Regions from separate parts of the Streptomyces sp. NPDC017890 genome, predicted to be linked through region 1. Evidence: riboswitches for the same ligand, from Rfam matches in the RefSeq annotation. Region 1 holds a riboswitch; each other region holds the start of a gene.
What was found. A riboswitch is a leader RNA that binds a small molecule or an ion and turns the genes downstream of it on or off. The one in region 1 is predicted to bind cyclic di-AMP.

Region 2: another riboswitch for cyclic di-AMP. It lies ahead of ACH4F2_RS34765 (peptidoglycan DD-metalloendopeptidase family protein); the one in region 1 lies ahead of ACH4F2_RS20410 (M23 family metallopeptidase).
Region 3: another riboswitch for cyclic di-AMP. It lies ahead of ACH4F2_RS03565 (transglycosylase SLT domain-containing protein); the one in region 1 lies ahead of ACH4F2_RS20410 (M23 family metallopeptidase).

The regions. Positions count from the first base shown of each region.
Region 1 covers NZ_JBIRHU010000015.1:14,557-18,600, reverse strand. Annotated here, with positions in the region: partial or broken gene ACH4F2_RS20425 (dihydrofolate reductase family protein) at 1-428, shown strand, start outside; tRNA gene ACH4F2_RS20420 (tRNA-Met) at 499-572, shown strand; gene ACH4F2_RS20415 (PP2C family protein-serine/threonine phosphatase) at 768-1,958, shown strand; cyclic di-AMP (ydaO/yuaA leader) riboswitch at 2,203-2,359, shown strand; gene ACH4F2_RS20410 (M23 family metallopeptidase) at 2,371-3,402, shown strand; gene ACH4F2_RS20405 (PrsW family intramembrane metalloprotease) at 3,535-4,044, opposite strand, start outside.
Region 2 covers NZ_JBIRHU010000054.1:2,888-6,931, forward strand. Annotated here, with positions in the region: gene ACH4F2_RS34755 (TetR/AcrR family transcriptional regulator) at 1-452, shown strand, start outside; gene ACH4F2_RS34760 (SGNH/GDSL hydrolase family protein) at 498-1,283, opposite strand; gene ACH4F2_RS34765 (peptidoglycan DD-metalloendopeptidase family protein) at 1,485-2,426, opposite strand; cyclic di-AMP (ydaO/yuaA leader) riboswitch at 2,431-2,588, opposite strand; gene ACH4F2_RS34770 (tyrosine-protein phosphatase) at 3,012-3,809, shown strand; gene ACH4F2_RS34775 (DUF6126 family protein) at 3,826-3,942, opposite strand; gene ACH4F2_RS34780 (helix-turn-helix domain-containing protein) at 3,939-4,044, opposite strand, start outside.
Region 3 covers NZ_JBIRHU010000002.1:150,881-154,924, reverse strand. Annotated here, with positions in the region: gene ACH4F2_RS03575 (outer membrane lipoprotein carrier protein LolA) at 1-332, opposite strand, end outside; gene ACH4F2_RS03570 (polyprenyl synthetase family protein) at 714-1,724, opposite strand; cyclic di-AMP (ydaO/yuaA leader) riboswitch at 2,413-2,580, shown strand; gene ACH4F2_RS03565 (transglycosylase SLT domain-containing protein) at 2,586-3,086, shown strand; gene ACH4F2_RS03560 (HAD family hydrolase) at 3,301-4,044, opposite strand, start outside.

The sequences.
Region 1 (4,044 bases):
GGCTGGCGCTCGCCTGCGAGCTGGCGGAGCTGTGCCCACCGTCCGGGACGGCGTTCAGCGTGGGGGCGGTCGTGGTCGCCGCCGACGGGACCGAGCTGGCGCGCGGGCACTCGCGGGAGGGGGAGGACCCCGTCGTGCACGCCGAGGAGGCCGCGCTCGCGAAGACCGGCCCCGGCGATCCGCGGCTCGCGACCGCCACCGTGTACAGCAGCCTGGAGCCCTGCGCCCGCCGCGCCTCCCGGCCCGCGCCGTGCGCCCGGCTGATCCTCGACGCCGGGGTGCGCCGTGTGGTCACGGCCTGGCGGGAGCCGGACACCTTCGTGCCGGGGGCCGACGGCAGCGGGGTGCTCGCGGCCGGGGGCGCCACCGTCGTCGTACTGCCGGAGTACGAGGGGCGCGCGAAGGCACCGAACCGCCATCTGGAGGGGCAGCGGGAGAGGCGGGGAGATACGGATGTGCATTCCACCCCCGGGATGAAGTACAGTAAAGACACAACGACGCGGGGTGGAGCAGCTCGGTAGCTCGCTGGGCTCATAACCCAGAGGTCGCAGGTTCAAATCCTGTCCCCGCTACTGAAGACCGAAGGCCGGAATCCATGAGGATTCCGGCCTTCGGTGCGTTCGCGTTCGCGACACATGCACCCGCTCCGTCACCCGTCCGGCCCCCACGGCTCGCCCCCCGCCCCCGCTCCGGGAAATCTGGAGGACGGGACGGCAAGCGGCGCAGACGTGCGGGGTGGCGGGAGACGAGTGGTGCGGCCAGGTGACGTGGACGACGAGGGGGCGTACGCCAGGGCCGGCGGCCGGCTCCCCGGCGACCCCGTGCCGGACCCGGGGCTCGGCGGCGGTGCGGAACTCGTGCCGTCGGCCGAGGGGCCACCGCGGCGGTGGCGGACCTCGTACGGGCGGACCTTCGTACGCCTGCTCCCCGTGCTGCTGATCGTCGTCGCCATCCTGTACGACCTCTTCACCCCGAGGTACTTCACCGCAGGCCCCCTCTACACGGCCGCGCCCCTGGTGGCCGCCCCGATCTACTCACGGCGCGGCACGGCGCTCACCGGTGTCGCCGTGGTCGCCGCCGTCGTCGGGCTGCAACTGAGCAAGGGCGTCATCCACTACGTCGACTCCCTCACCGAGCTGATCACCATCGCGACGGTCGCCGTGCTCGCCGTCCTCGTGAACGGCTTCGTCCGCCGCACCGGCGAGCGCCTCGTCTCCGTGCGCGAGATCGCCGAGGCCGCCCAGCGCGCCGTACTGCCCGAGCCCGCCGAACGGATCGGCGGCTTCGAGATCGCCGCCTGCTACGAGGCCGCACAGGCCGACGCCTTCATCGGCGGCGACCTCTACGCCGTACAGGACAGCGCGCGCGGTATCCGGCTCATCGTCGGGGACGTGCGCGGCAAGGGCATGGGCGCGGTGGGCGCCGTCGCCGTCGTGATCGGCGCCTTCCGGGAGGCCGCCGAGCAGGAGGCGACGCTGGAGGCGGTGGCGCAGCGGCTGGAGCGGGCGTTGGCCCGCGAGGGGTCCCGCCGGGACGGACTGGACGCCTTCGAGGGATTCACCACCGCCGTACTCGCCGAACTCCCGCACGGTGACGGGGTCGTCCGCATCGTCAACCGCGGCCATCCGCCGCCCCTGCTGCTGTACGCCGACGGCACCCTGCGCCCGCTGTCCGCCCGGGAGTCGGCGCTGCCGCTCGGCATGGGCGAACTCGGCGTGTGGCCCGACCGCGCGGAGGAGGCCGAATTCCCCGGCGGGGCCACGCTGCTGCTGTACACCGACGGAGTGTCCGAAGCCCGTGACACCCAGGGCGAGTTCTACGACCCGTACACGCGGCTGGCCGGCTGCGTCTTCCGGCATCCGGCGGAACTGCTCGGCACCCTCGCCGACGACGTGCGCCGGCACTCCGGGGGCGGCATGGCCGACGACATGGCACTGCTCGCCGTACGACGACCCTAGACCGAAGTCACCGGGCGTGACGGATCGACCGCCCTCCGCATAACAACTGACACACCATCAGAAAGTTGTGGCCAGAGGGGGAATACTGAGACGGGGTCAACTCGCCCCGCTTTGGCCTTCTGTGAGGCGTACATCCCGGCCGGATTCGTTAATGATCAAGAGGAACCGCTTGGTATCCGAGCCTCGCGTCTATTAACGTTCGATAACGCAGCGCGGTCGTCCCAGCCGTCACAGAAGGCGGCTCCGTGCGCACGCGCCGAATCCCGCAAGGGAACCGGGGAACCACCACATTGGGGTGAATCGGGCGTATGACGCCGTGGAGACACGGCGGATATACGCGCGTAGGAGACCTTCCTGCTCCGAACCCGTCAGCTAACCCGGTAGGCGAAAGGAAGGAAAGGAGTACGCCCACGTGGCGTCCAACCGGCCTGCCCCCGAGGCCCCGTTCGTGCCGAACCAGCACGACACCGACACCTTCGGCTACGACGGCCACCGCGCCGAAGAGGGCCCCTGGGAGGAGTGGAATCCCACCGCGGAATCCATCCGTCCCGTACGCGGCCGGCACCGCGTCGCCAAGCAGCGCGGCGGACTCGCCCGCAGCTCCACCGTCCTCGGCGTCGGTGTCATAGCCGCAGTCGGCGCCGGCGGCATGGCCACCGCGCAGACCGGCAAGCCGCCGGTGTCGATCTCCATGCCGGACATGCCGAACGTCGGCTCGCTCATCTCCGACGACGAGGAGCCGGAACCCGAGGGTTCCGCCACCCCGCTCAGCGGCATCGCCACGGTCTCCGCCGACACCTCCGAGGACACCGGCGACGCCGGTGAGACGCTGCGGGCCCGGATCATGGCGCAGGCCGAGCAGCAGCAGGCCCAGGTGGAGAGCAAGGCCGCCGCCGAAGCCGCCGCCGCGGCCGAGAAGAAGGCCGCGGAAGCCGCCGCCGAGGCGGAGAAGGAGGCCCAGGCCAAGGCCGCCGCCGCCAAGAAGAAGGCGGAGGAGGAGGCCGCGAAGAAGGCCGAGGCCGAGCGGCTCGCGAAGCTGGCCAGGCAGTACACCCTGCCGACCTCCTCCTACACGATCTCCTCCAGCTTCGGCCAGGCCGGCGCCTACTGGTCCTCCGGCTACCACACCGGACTGGACTTCGCCGCCCCCACGGGCACGCTGCTCAAGGCGGTCCACAGCGGCACCATCACGTCGGCCGGCTACGACGGGTCGTACGGCTACAAGACCGTGCTCACCCTCGACGACGGCACCGAGATCTGGTACGCCCACCAGTCCTCCATCAGCGTCAGCGTCGGCCAGAAGGTCGCCACCGGTGACGTCATCGGTCGCGTCGGCGCCACGGGCAACGTCACCGGCGCCCACCTCCACATGGAGGTCCACACGGCCGACGGCGGCGGCATCGACCCGATGGCGTGGCTGCAGAGCAAGGGCCTCACTCCCTGAGTCCGAGCCTCGCCTCTCGCGTGAGTCCGGGCGTCGCCTCCCGCGCCGCCCGTCCCACCCGTCCCCTCTGATCCGCGCTGATACCCGCTGATCCTGCTGGTCCCCGGCGGTCCTGACGGCAACCCCCCGACGTCAGGGCTGCCGGTTCGCCGGTTCGTACGGGCTGTACGAGGCGTACGCGGCCGGTGCGGGGTACGGCGCCGGGGCCGTCGCGGGGTGGCCGGGCCCGTACGGACCGTGCGAGTACGCCCAGGGCTGTACGGCCACCGGCACGGGCGGTGCCGTGGCCCGGGCCGAGTGGTCCAGGGCCGGACGCGCCACGCCGCGCCGGTGCCACAGGGCGTCGAGCAGTTCCCGCTCCCGTACGGCGAAGTCGGCGCCCGCCCTGCCCCGGCGAGCCCGCTGCCGCAGGAACGCCAGCGAGGTCGCGTACGCCTCGTACCGCGCCACCTCCCGCGCCGCCTCCTTCCCGGCGTGCCGGTGTGCGTGCCGCCGGGCGATGCGGCGGGCGCGCATCGAGCCGAGCGCGTACGGTTCGGCCGGCCCCAGCCATCCGGCCATCACGTACACGGGCAGTTCGGCCCGTACGGTGCCCAGTTCACGCTGCCGGGTCCAGATCACCAGCCAGGTCAGCAGGCCGAA
Region 2 (4,044 bases), on a different contig from region 1:
TGGTCGCCGCCGCGTTCACCTACGCGGCCGAGGACGATCTCGCCCGTCTGCGCAAGCTGCTCGGCCGCCGTACGTCGGCGCTGCGCCGGCTGCGGGCGGCCGTGCGGTGGTACGCCCCGACCGGGCAGGCCAAGGGCTGGCGACTGTGGATCGAGGGCTGGGCTGCGGCGTTGCGCGAGCCCGCGCTCCGGGAGGTCACGCGGGAACTGGACCGCCAGTGGAAGGCGGCGATCGCCGAGGTCATCGCGGAGGGCGTGGCCGCCGGGGAGTTCCCCTGCCCGGAGCCCGACGGCGCCGCCCTGCGCCTGACCGCACTGCTCGACGGGCTGGCCGTGCAACTGACGTCGTACGCGGGCGCGGTGTCACGGGCCCGGGCACAGGAGTGGATGGACGAGGCGCTCGCCCGTGAACTGGGCCTGGAGCGCTCGGCGTTGACGACACCGCGCCGCTGATCCGGGCCGCCCGCCCATCCACGCCCCGCCGTCCACGTCCCGTCGTCAGGCCACCGCCGAGATCCGCATCTTGATGTCGTCCGGCGACAGCGTCCCCTTGGCCGTCACGTGGTCCCCCGACGACTCCCCGCGCAGCCGGCGTCCGATCCACGGCACCAGGTACTCGCGTGCCCAGTGCACGTCGTCCCGCCGTACGTGGAGGGTGCCGCGGGGCGGCAGCTGCGGCCAGGCCTGGTCCGGGTCGGCCGGCACCCGCAGGCCGAGGGCCTGACCCGCGCGCAGCGCCACGCGCGTGTGGCCCTCGGGCGACAGGTGCAGCCGGTCGGCGTCCCACGCCCTGCGGTCCTGGACGCTCCGGAGCGACCACAGGTCGAGCACGGGGCAGCCGTGGCGGTCGGCGACGGCGCGGACGTGCCCGTTGTACGTGGCGATCTTGCCGCGCAGATGCTTGAGGACGGGCACCCCACGGGTGTCGAAGCCGGTCGTCACGAGGACGGTGCCGGCCACGGCGGTCAGCGCGGCCACCGCCCGCTCGAACCGCTCCGCCACCTCGTCGGGATCGGTGCCGGGCCGGATGATGTCGTTGCCGCCCGCCGCGAAGGAGACCAGGTCCGGCGCGAGTCCGGCGACTCGCGGGATCTGCTCCGCCACGATCTGGTCGAGCAGCCTGCCGCGCACGGCGAGGTTGGTGTACCTGAAGTCGCCCTCGGGGCGTCGGTCGGCGAGCAGTACGGCGAACCGGTCGGCCCAGCCGACGAACGCCCCGTCGGGGCCGGGGTCGCCGACGCCCTCGGTGAAGCTGTCCCCCACCGCCACGTACGACCCGATCACTTCTCTGCTGTCACTCTTCGAATCGTCTGCCACGTCGGCCCATGATTCACCTTGGAATGTGACCTACGCGACCGTAGAAAGGGTTGACGGGCGGTGAGAAAGACCACGCCTAAAGTGTTCACCAATTCAGGAATACACCGAAGGCCGGACCCGGGGATCGGGGTCCGGCCTTCGGTCGCGCGAGACCGCGCCGAACCGTCGTCAGAGAGAGACGCCGTGCGAGCGCAGGTACGAGATCGGGTCCACGTCCGAACCGTAGTCCGGCGTGGTGCGGATCTCGAAGTGCAGGTGCGGGCCGGTCACGTTGCCGGTGGCACCCGAGAGGCCGACCTGCTGGCCCGCCGTCACGGACTGACCGGCGGAGACGGATAGCGAGGACAGGTGGGCGTACTGGGCGTAGTGGCCGTCGGCGAGCTGGATGACGACCTGGTTGCCGTACGCGCCGCCCCAGCCGGCGGAGACGACGGTGCCCGCGCCGACGGCCTTGAGCGAGGTACCGGTCGGGACGACGAAGTCCGTGCCGGTGTGGTAGCCACTGGACCACATGCTGCCGGTCTGGTGGTACGGGGTACCGACGCTGCCGCCGGGGACGGGCGACGTGAAGCCGCTCGTGGCGCCGGCGGACTGGGCGCTCGCGTCCGAGGAGTCCGACGAGTCCGACGAGGAGGTCTTCGCGGCGTCCGACGACTTCTCCGGCGCGGCGGGCTTCTCGGCCGCCGGCTTCTTGGACTCGGTGGAGGAGGACGGGGCCGACGACTTGGCGGCCTGCTCGCCGATCGAGAGCTTCAGGCCGGGGTGGATCATCGACGGGTCCGCGCCGACGGCCTCGCGGTTGTCCGAGTACAGCTTCTTCCAGCCGCCGTCGACGTCCTGCTCGTCAGCGATCTTCGAGAGGTAGTCACCGCTCTTCACGGTGTACGTCCGCGAGTCCGAGTTCTTCTCGGCGCTGTCGCCGGCGGCCTTCTTCGCCGTCGTCGGTATGGACCGCACGGCCTGCTCGGAGACGGACTGCGCGGGAGCGGCGTGGGCAGCGGCGGCGCCCATCAGCGGGAGCGCGAGCGCGGCGCCACCGGTTCCGGCGACGGCGATGGTGCGGGTCAGGCGCATGGCCCTGGTACGGCGGTGCTTACCCTTCGCGGGCATGGCGAGTTCCTCTCCGGCGCCTGCGAGGTGAGCTGTCGGGTGCGAGCTGGAGATGCCCGGCCGCGCCGAGACGCGGCTTTACCCCAAGCCGTTCCGGGAACCGGAACAGGCGGTTGTACCTGTGGGTCCCCCGCTCCTGCCGTGTACGGGTGGTGGATGAGTGCGGGCTCCGGTCGGCGGCAGGATTAGGCGTCCGTCCGGATCGGTGGTGAACGTAAGGGACCGGGGCGCGCAGGGACAAGCGAGGTGTTCCATGGACGGGTGTTCCGATTGATCCTTTACGGGGATTACCGGTCACCCTCCGTCGATTCGCGGAGCGCCGCTTCATGTAAACGGCCTTGAAAACCCGCTGTATTACGTGAACATGATGGGCAACGCACGGTCACGGATATGACGCTGCTCACGCGGCACCTCGCCAGCCCCTGCCATTTCAGCGCTAGTTGGAATTCAGGTGCTAATTCGGACAGAAGTCTTGGAAGTGGCGTAGTCGGGCGGTCGTGACGTCGAGGCCCCAGGGCCGTGCCGTATCGTCGAGTGGCGCCCGTCGGCGAGCAGCGTCGACGGGGCGAAGTGGGAGGAGTCCCCGTGACGCAGCAGGTCCCGTCGACCGAACCCGAGCTGGCCGGTGTGCGCAACTTCCGTGACGTGGGCGGACTGCCGACCGTGGACGGGCGGCGGGTGCGACAGGGGGTGCTGTTCCGCAGCGGTCACCTGGCGCACGCCACCGGGGAGGACACCGCGTTCCTCGCCTCGCTGGGCCTGCACACCGTCTTCGACTTCCGCAACGCGGCCGACCAGAAGCTCGAGGGTCCGGACGTCGAGCTTCCGGGCGTGCGGAATGTGAACCTGCCACTGAGCGATCCGGCCGACGGCGCCGAGTTCTGGAAGATGGTCCGCGACGGCGACCTCGGCCAGCTGCGCGAGATCCTGGCGGGCGGCAAGGGAGCCGACCGGATGATCGGCTCCTACCGCATGATCATCAAGGAGCGCACCGCGGAGCACTCACGGGTGCTGCACGCGCTCGCCGAGGACAGCGTCCCCGCCCTGATGCACTGCGCGGCCGGCAAGGACCGCGCGGGCCTGTCGATCGCCGTCACCCTGCTCGCCCTGGGCGTCGAGCGCGAGGCCGTCGTCGACGACTACCTCAAGTCCAACGCCGCGCACCGCCGCTACAAGGTACGCCGCAGCAGCTCCGCCGCCTCGGCCTACTCCCCCGAGGTCATGGAGCTGCTCAGCCCTCTGTTCGACGCGCGCGCCGAGTACCTCGCAGCGGCCTTCGAGACCATCGAGGCGACCTGGGGCGGGGTGGACGCGTACCTGGAGAAGGGCCTGCGGATCACTCCGGAGACCCGGGAGCGGCTGCGGGAGCGGATGCTGGACTGAGGCGTCCGCCCACCCGCTACTTGGCGCCGACCTCGAAGAGCAGGTAGATGAAGGCCGCGAAGGCGTGGCCCACGATCAGGTAGATGAAGAGCCGCACCCACAGGGCGCGCGGGAACTTCTCCTGCAGATTCATGGCGTCTCTCCAAGGGTGGGACGGATCGTGGTGGTGGCCGGCCCCAGGCACAGCGCCGTCGTCGGGCTCTGCAGCAGGGTGTGGACGAAGAGGAGCTCGACC
Region 3 (4,044 bases), on a different contig from region 1:
TCACCACCCGAGCCCGGACTTCCGGACATACCGGACATGAGGCCGCTCTCCAGGCCGCCGAGGTCCGGCAGCCCCAGGTCCGTGCTGATCCTGACCGTGCCGGACAGCTGCTGCACGTCCGACTTGGCGATCTTCTCGATGAGTTGCTCCGCCGTGACCTTCGGAAGGTCGGGGTCCCCGGAGTCGGCGAGCGCCGGGACGAGGCCGATCGTCGCGGCCGCCACCCCCATCACCGTGACCGGGACGACGTACCGCGCGGCCCTGCGCCGTCCTGTCCGCAGGTCCCCGTCCGCCCCGGCGGTCGTGTTGTCGTCGGAATCGATCGGTGCCATGTGTGCCCTGCCTCCTCGTCGGCGGCGGCTGTCTCGCGACCTCGCACTCGTCCACCCTTGAGCCGCCATTCTCACCCGAATCGGTGAGGATTGGTGTTTTCCGTGGTGTCCATCTGACCAAATCGGCCAAGCGGAATCGTCAGACCGCGGGCTCAACTCCGCGTACTCCTGCGGGATGACACGGAGGGGTCACGCCTCCCCCGGCCCGTAGGGGATGGAGTACGCCGCGATCCACCGCCGCACGCCGCCGCACGCCGCACGCCGCCCCGGGCAGCCACCTGCCGTACGCCATTCACCTGCCGTACGCCGCCACCCCGTGGACCGGCCGCCGCGTACGGCGGCGGCCCCCCTGATGCGGGCCCGCGGGAGCCCGGGGAGGACTCAGCCGGCCCGGTGCACCACGGCGTCGCACAGCTCCACCAGCGCGGCCTTCGCCTCACACTCCCTGAGCGGAGCCAGCGCCGCCCGGGCGTCCTTGGCGTACCGGACCGTGTCCCGTCGCGCCTGCTCCAGCGCCGGGTGGGCGCGCAGCAGCCGCAGCGCCTCCGCGTGCCGCGCGTCGTCGCTCAGGTCGGAGTCCAGCAGCTCGCACAAGGCGATGTCCTCGGCGAGCCCCAGCCGGGCCGCCCGCTCGCGCAGCCGCAGCACCGGCAGGGTCGGGATGCCCTCGCGCAGGTCGGTCCCGGGCGTCTTCCCCGACTCCTGGGAGTCGGAGGCGATGTCCAGGACGTCGTCCGCGAGCTGGAAGGCCACGCCGAGCCGCTCGCCGTACTGGGTCAGCACGTCCACGACCGTCTCGTCGGCGCCGGACATCATCGCGCCGAACCGGCAGGAGACCGCCACCAGCGATCCCGTCTTGCCGCCCAGCACGTCCAGGTAGTGGTCCACCGGGTCCCGGCCGTCCTGCGGCCCCGCCGTCTCCAGGATCTGACCGGTGACGAGCCGTTCGAACGCCAGGGCCTGCACGCGGACCGCCTCGGGCCCGAGGTCGGCGAGGATCTGCGAGGCGCGGGCGAACAGGAAGTCGCCGGTGAGGACCGCGACCGAGTTGCCCCAACGGGTGTTGGCACTGGCCACGCCACGGCGCACGGCTGCCTCGTCCATGACGTCGTCGTGGTAGAGGGTGGCGAGGTGGGTCAGCTCCACGACGACGGCCGAGGGCACGATGCCGGGGGCATAGCGGTCGCCGAACTGGGCCGAGAGCATCACCAGCAGTGGCCGGAATCGTTTGCCGCCGGCCCGCACCAGATGCTGGGCGGCCTCCGTGATGAACGGAACCTCGCTTTTGGTTGCCTCAAGCAACCCTTCCTCGACAGCAACCAATCCGGCCTGGACATCGGCTTCCAGAGCCTGGTCCCGCACGCTCAGCCCGAACGGCCCGACGACGGTCACGAGGGGTCTCCTGTCTGCTGGTGTCTACTGGCGATTACCTGGTTTGTCGATAGGTCGCTGCCACCACTCAAGTCAGCGTATCCGGTCACCTTTCGATCACCGCTAGCGCCCACCGTTACAGGCTGGTCGGTATCGGATCATGCACAGTATGTTTTTGATCAGGTGATATGAGCAGGTATTGATCGACATCGCCAGGGCCGGAACCCGCCACCGAAGATCACATCACCCCTCCCAACGGCTCGCACGCCGAATACGTCACCCACTCGGCCCACTGCGCCCCCACCCCGAACGGATGCCCCCGCAGTGCGCGGAAACACCGGTCCGGGCGGGGTCGCGCACGGGGCACGCACGGCGATGGGCCCGCCCGGTCGCCGATCGGCACCCGAAGACCTCCCCACCGACGGCCGATTGGCCCCAATCATCCCTAATGCCCGATTCACCCCTCTTGACGGAGCGGGTGAGTTGGCTCACTCCTCCACACCCGCAGGCAACCCCGCCGCCGGCTGCGCCCTCCCTTTGCCCCGCAAGCCAGTTGAGCCTTGGCAGCCGCAAAGGATCAAGTACCCCAAACCCCCCAGACCAAGGTCAACAGGCGCGTTGGGTGATTCCTGCACTTGTTTCGGACATGTGCTGTCGCATACGTTCCCGGCCTGTCGGGTGGACGCCGAATCCTGCCACCGCCCGAACGCACAGTCATCCGCCAACAAACTCGCAGGCAGGAGCGGGGGACCCAGGTAAGCCGCCGCACCGGTCACCACCGGAGCGGCTCGGGGTGAAGCCGTGCCCGTCAGGGCCCGGCCGGGCACCTCCCCGCCCGAACCCGACAGCTCACCTCGCAGGCGTAAGGAGAGGGACTCACACATGTCTGCCAACGGTCAGAACCGTCACGCCCGGACCAGCCGCCTCGCCCGCAAGCTGGCCGTGGCCGGCACCGGCGCCGCCGTGCTCGCCCTGCCGATCATCGGCGCCACCAGCGCGTCCGCGGCCACCCCGGCCGCCACCACGACCGCCGCGACCGCCACCGCCGCGGCGACGACGTACCCGGACAACCTCGACGGCTGGATCCGGGAGTCGCTCGACATCATGGCCCAGCACGGCATCCCCGGGACGTACGAAGGCATCCACCGCAACATCATGCGGGAGTCGTCCGGCAACCCGCTCGCCATCAACAACTGGGACATCAACGCCATCAACGGCACCCCGTCCAAGGGCCTGCTCCAGGTGATCGCCCCGACCTTCGAGGCGTACCACGTGCCCGGCACCTCCTGGGACCCGTACGACCCGGTCGCCAACATCACCGCGGCCTGCAACTACGCGGCCGACCGGTACGGCTCGATGGACAACGTCTTCGGCGCGTACTGAGCCGCGACGGCTGAGTCGGCACCGGCTCGCCCGTACCGCCTGAACCGCGACGGGCGAGCCGTACCGACTGCCCGTACCGACTGGGCCATCACGGCCGAGCCGTACCGACTGCCCGTACCGACTGGGCCATCACGGCCGAGCCGTACCGACTGCCCGTACCGACTGAGCCATGATGGCTGAGCCGTACCGACTGGGCCGTGGTGGCTGAGCCGTACTAAGGGGCTCCGAAGATCCGCTCGAGGACGACGGCCACGCCGTCGTCCTCGTTCGTCGTGGTGACCTCGTCGGCCACCGCCTTGAGTTCGGGGTGGGCACCGGCCATGGCGACACCGTGGGCGGCCCAGTCGAACATGGGGATGTCGTTGGGCATGTCCCCGAAGGCGATCGTCCGCCGCCGGCTCAGCCCCAGACGCTCGGCGGCCAGCGCCAGGCCGGTCGCCTTGGTGATGCCGCACGGCTGGAGCTCCACCGTCCCCGGCCCCGACATGGTGACCGTCGCGAGGGAACCCACCACCGCGCGCGCCGTCGACGCCAACTCGTCGTCGGACAGCTCGGGGTGGCGCAGCAGGACCTTGCTGATCGGTGTGCTCCAGAGTTCGTCGCGCCGCTCGACCCGCACCGCGGGCAGCGTCGGGTGGGGCATCAGGTACCCCGGCTCGATGAGGGTGAGGCCGTCGACGCCGTCCTGGTCGACCGCGGCGTGCACCTGCCCGACCTCGGCCTCGATCTTGCCGAGCGCGGTCTCGGCCAGTTCCCGGTCCAGGGTGACCGACCACAGCATCCGGTGCGCGCCGGCGTCGTACACCTGCGCGCCCTGGCCGCACACCGCGAGCCCCGTGCAGCCGAGGCGGTCGAGCAGGGACCGTACCCGGGGGGCCGGCCGCCCCGTCACCACCAGATGCCGCGCACCGGCCTGAGCCACCCGCGCCAGCGCGGCCAGCGACCGGTCGGAGACGGT